One region of the Cronobacter turicensis genome, then DNA from elsewhere that is predicted to be linked to it. Evidence: predicted binding sites of a transcription regulator. Region 1 holds the regulator's gene; the other holds the start of a gene.

Region 1 (2,401 bases):
AACTCGTGGCTGACGTTGGCGAAAAAGTTGCGCCTGGCGCCTTCGAGCTGATGCATCTGCGTGACGTCGCGCGCCACCATCAGCAGCTGATCTTCGCTGTACGGCATGACGCGAAACTCAAGATGACGCCCGTTATTGAGCACCAGATGCAATGGCCGGTTGAACTCCTGGCCGCGCAGATAGCTGGTGAATTCCGGATAGCGCAGCAGGTTTAAGATGTTCTGGCCGTTATCGTCGGGCCAGCGCAGGCCGAGAAGCTGTTGCGCAAGGCCGTTGCACCAGAAGATAACGCCTTCTTCCGTGGTCAGCACCACGGCGTCCGGCAGGGATTCCGCGCCGCTGCGAAAGCGTTTGATAAGATTACCCAGTTCGCGACGGCGTTTTTTATTGCGCAACTGCATCTGGTGCAGGCCGTAGAGCAAGGGTTCCCAGCTGCCGCTGCCGGGCGGCGGCGTCATGCTGCGATCCACCCACAGCCACCAGGAGAGCCGCAGCAGATTCCAGAAATGCCAGACCAGCAATCCGGTTACCGCCGCCAGTAAAAACCATGCCAGATAGCCGAATATCGCCCCGAGCACCAGCGCCGGAATACAGCACAGCAACAGCTCCAGCACCAGTCTTTTCCATGACAGCCGTTCCAGCACGCGTCACACTCCTGTTTTGGGTTTAAAAACGGGTTGAGAACCGATAACCCGTACCGCGCACCGTTTGTACCATTCTGTCATGACCGCTGTGTTCCAGCGCCTTGCGCAGGCGGCGGATATGCACATCCACGGTACGATCTTCCACATACACATTGGTGCCCCAGACGTGGTTCAGCAGCTGTTCACGGCTGTAAACGCGCTCCGGGTGCGTCATAAAGAAATGTAACAGCTTGAATTCGGTCGGCCCCATATCGAGGGGATTTTCGCCGGTCATCACGCGGTGCGATGACGGATCGAGGCTTAAGCCCTGCATTTCGATGACTTCATCCACCGCCATCGGCGAGATACGGCGCATGACTGCTTTAATACGCGCCACCAGCTCTTTCGGGGAGAACGGTTTGGTAATGTAATCGTCGGCGCCCGTTTCCAGCCCACGCACGCGATCTTCTTCTTCACCGCGCGCGGTCAGCATCACCACCGGGATCTCGCGGGTCAGCGCTTCGCGTTTGATATGCTTAATAAACTGGATCCCCGATCCGCCGGGCAGCATCCAGTCCAGCAGAATCAGATCGGGCCAGGGCTCATTGAGTTGATTCACCGCACTGTCATAATCTTCCGCTTCCACCGGCTGGAAGCCATTTTGCTCCAGTACGAAACACACCATCTCGCGGATAGGTGCTTCATCTTCAACGACCAGAATACGTCTCGCCATGATTCGCCCTGTTAAATAAAGTAAACAGTATGTAATGCGGCGCCATTATGCGTCAGATTTATGACAGATTTATGAAAAAGATGACCGTAAGATGACCTGTCAGCGCGTGCGGTAAAACCCGGCGGCGCGACGAAACAGGACACCCGCCGTACTGGATGTTTATAATCCCCTTCTCGCTTTTTCGCCACAGGGCATCCCATGCGTATTCTGCATACCTCAGACTGGCATCTTGGTCAAAATTTTTACGCCAAAAGCCGCGCCGCCGAACATGAAGCCTTTCTCGACTGGCTGCTGGAGGCGGCAATGGCGCATCAGGTAGATGCGATTATTGTCGCAGGCGACATCTTTGATACCGGCGCGCCGCCCAGCTATGCGCGCGAGCTCTATAACCGCTTTGTCGTCAAACTTCAGGCGGCAAACTGCCCGCTTATCGTGCTTGGCGGCAACCATGATTCGGTGGCGACGCTCAATGAATCCCGCGAGCTGCTGGCCTGCCTGAACACGCAGGTCATCGCCAGCGCGCAGCTCACGCCGGAAAGCCAGGCCACGTTATTATACCGCCGCGACGGCGAGCCGGGCGCGGTGCTCTGCCCGGTGCCGTTTTTACGCCCGCGCGACGTGCTGCGAAGCCTCAGCGGGCAGTCGGGCCGGGAAAAACAGCAGCAGTTGCTGGAGGCCATCAGCCAGCACTATCAGCAAAGCTATGAGGCCGCCTGCCAGCTTCGCGGCGAGCGTAATCTGCCGATTATCGCGACCGGCCATCTTACCACCGTGGGCGTCACCAAAAGCGACGCGGTGCGCGACATCTATATAGGCACGCTCGACGCCTTTCCGGCGGACCGCTTTCCGCCCGCCGATTATATCGCGCTGGGGCATATTCACCGCGCCCAGAAAGTCGCGGGCTGCGAGCATATCCGCTACAGCGGCTCGCCGATTGCGCTGAGCTTTGATGAAACCGGTAAAGAGAAAAGCGTTTATCTGGTGGAGTTCGCCGACGGCAAACTGCGCGACGTCACGGCCCTGCCGGTGCCGGTCAGCCAGCCGC
Region 2 (2,401 bases), 430 kb from region 1:
ATTTCAGGAACACATCTTTTCCGGCAAAGCGCAGGTTCGCGCCCTGAATAAAGTAATTTTCATAGCCGGAGTTTTTCAGGATATCCCCAAGGCAAATGTTCTTCGGGAAGAAACTCGACATCGAGGCGGACGCGTTGCCCTCAAAGGGCGCGAAGAGCGGGATGCCGCACTGGGAGGCGACCATACCGGCGATGGTGTAGTCGGTGCCGGGCAGTTGCGCGGTGTGGCTGAAATCGATGCCTTCGTTTTTGAGCGCGCCCAGATCCGGCGTCAGGTTCGGGAATGCCTCGTCGTCAAAATAGGTGCGCTCCAGGCTCTCGCCGTAGATATAGACCAGGTTGAGCTGCGGGTTCTCGATGCGCTTTTGCGGCTCTTTATAGTACGCCGCGAAATCCGGACTGCCCTCGGCGGTCTGGGATTTCACCAGTTCCGTTATCTGGCGAAACGCCGGGCTGGCGTCCACCGAGGCGAGCGCCAGTATAAGCGCCGCGAAGCTGTAGCCGAAGTGATAAGGCAGATGGCGACGGCGGCGCAAAATCCACGTCAGCAGCCCGAAGACCGCCAGCAGCGCCGCGACCAGCCCGATGCCGGGCAGAATGTATTTACTGACGCCCGCGCCGGTAAGGCTGCTGGTCAGGGTATAGAGCACCGCGTCGGTAATGCCGTCGCCGGTGAAATAGTTGCTGGCGAGCAGCGTCAGATTCAGGATAACAAACAGCCCTAACACCACCAGGGTGGCGATAAACCACCAGGTGTTACGACCCGCCTTATAGGCGTAAATCGCCACGGAGGCGATAAAGAAAAGTACCGAAAGCCACTCTGACAACACCACATCCTCGCAGCGAAGGCGCCAGGCCCGTTGACGTTAAACCGCTTTTTTAAGGGCGAAATATAACTTTACTGTCATATTCGTACAATTTTAGCGTCATCTTTCTGTGGATCAGTTCAGACAAGGTTTAGAAATGCAAATTTTTGAACCGTGTCTCAACGCCTGTGGCGCGGCATAGCGCAGGGCGCGAGCGGGAAAAGGGTGTTTAGTAATGGACAGGGAGCAGAGACGGTGAAAAGCAGCTTCTTTTATGAAAATTTTATGACAGCGAAGATTTCACTGTAGTGGCATAAAAACGCAAGCGAGACGGCAGGGAAGGGGAGTGCCGGGGCGCAGAAAATGCGCCCCGTAAAAACGGCGTGGTTTAGTACTCTTTACCGGTGACGCGGCTGCGGTAGCTGTCCCAGTTGAAATTGACCCACAGGCTGTTGCCAAGGCGCATACGATCCATCACGCGCTCGCCGAGCAGTTTGGTCATCTCATCCATATTCTGGTTAGTCAGCATGCCGGTCGGTCGTTTGGATGATGAACGGCGATCCACCAGCTGGTTGATGATCACTTTCTCGTAGCGCGATTCGCTCTGCATACCGATCTCGTCGATCACCAGAAGATCAACGCTGCTCAGATCTTTTAAGAGCCGTTCTTCGCTGGTTTCGCGACTGCTGAAGGTGTCTTTCATGGCGGACATGATATCGGCGACGGTAATGATCATCACCGATTTGCCGCGCAGCAGCAGTTCATTACAGATGGCGGCGGCAAGATGGTTTTTGCCGGTGCCCGGTTTGCCTGCGAAGACAAAGCTCGCGATGTTATCGTCAAAGGCTTCGACATACTGGCGCGCTTTACTGAGGGCGTTCATCTGCCCGTCGTTTTCGACGCGGTAGTTATCGAACGAGCAGTTCTGATGCAGCGGACGAATGCCGGAACGGTTAAAGGTGCGCTGCATTTTCATCGCGCGGTTTTCACGCTCGATGGCCTCTGAGCGGATCCGCCCCTGCTCCTGCTGCCAGGCGATAAGCTCTTCGCCGGTTTTAAAGGCGGGCGTGACGTCGGGCGGCATCAGCCGCTTCAGGCGCATCATCAGGTCAGTGACGTTTTTCATCTTTACCCTCGAAAGCCGTCAGGAATATGGTCGTCCGGCTGCGCGATGGCGTTGACGTCGCGTCGGGCCGATGACGTAAAGGTGGCGCGGTTCATCTGAATGCTGCGCGCCAGCTTCTGCTGCCACTGGATGTGGTGGAAGACTTTGCCTTCCGCCTGCCAGTAGGCGACGAAGGAGGCCAGCTCTTCGCTGGTCACCGGCTGCGCCAGCGGGATGCCCCAGAGCGCGGCCATACGCTGAAATTCGGGATCGGGCTGCCAGCCCGGATACATGGCGAATTTGCCCATCGGCACCGGGACAGGCTGGGCGACGTCGTTGCCTTCGTCAAAAAATTGCGCTTCCAGCGCGACATCGGAGCGGGGCGCGGCGAGCTGTTTTTCCAGCGCCAGCAGTTCCGCCATGCGCGCCGGCGTCACGGCATAAAATGCGGGCGCATTGTTATCAAACACCGCCACGGCCCCACGTTCGGC

Evidence for each region. The regulator PhoB, encoded in region 1, activates phosphate uptake and scavenging genes when phosphate is short. The targets are predictions, from matches to a motif close to CTGTCATAAAACTGNCNNAT.
Region 2: a site for PhoB is predicted at 1,078-1,097, ahead of opgB (phosphatidylglycerol--membrane-oligosaccharide glycerophosphotransferase). Genes of this name have one in related genera too.

Annotation. Positions count from the first base shown of each region.
Region 1 is NZ_CP165997.1:3,319,582-3,321,982, forward strand. Features, by position in the region: gene phoR (phosphate regulon sensor histidine kinase PhoR) at 1-644, opposite strand, end outside; gene phoB (phosphate response regulator transcription factor PhoB) at 667-1,356, opposite strand; gene sbcD (exonuclease subunit SbcD) at 1,555-2,401, shown strand, end outside.
Region 2 is NZ_CP165997.1:3,748,956-3,751,356, reverse strand. Features, by position in the region: gene opgB (phosphatidylglycerol--membrane-oligosaccharide glycerophosphotransferase) at 1-826, opposite strand, end outside; gene dnaC (DNA replication protein DnaC) at 1,194-1,931, opposite strand; gene dnaT (primosomal protein DnaT) at 1,934-2,401, opposite strand, start outside.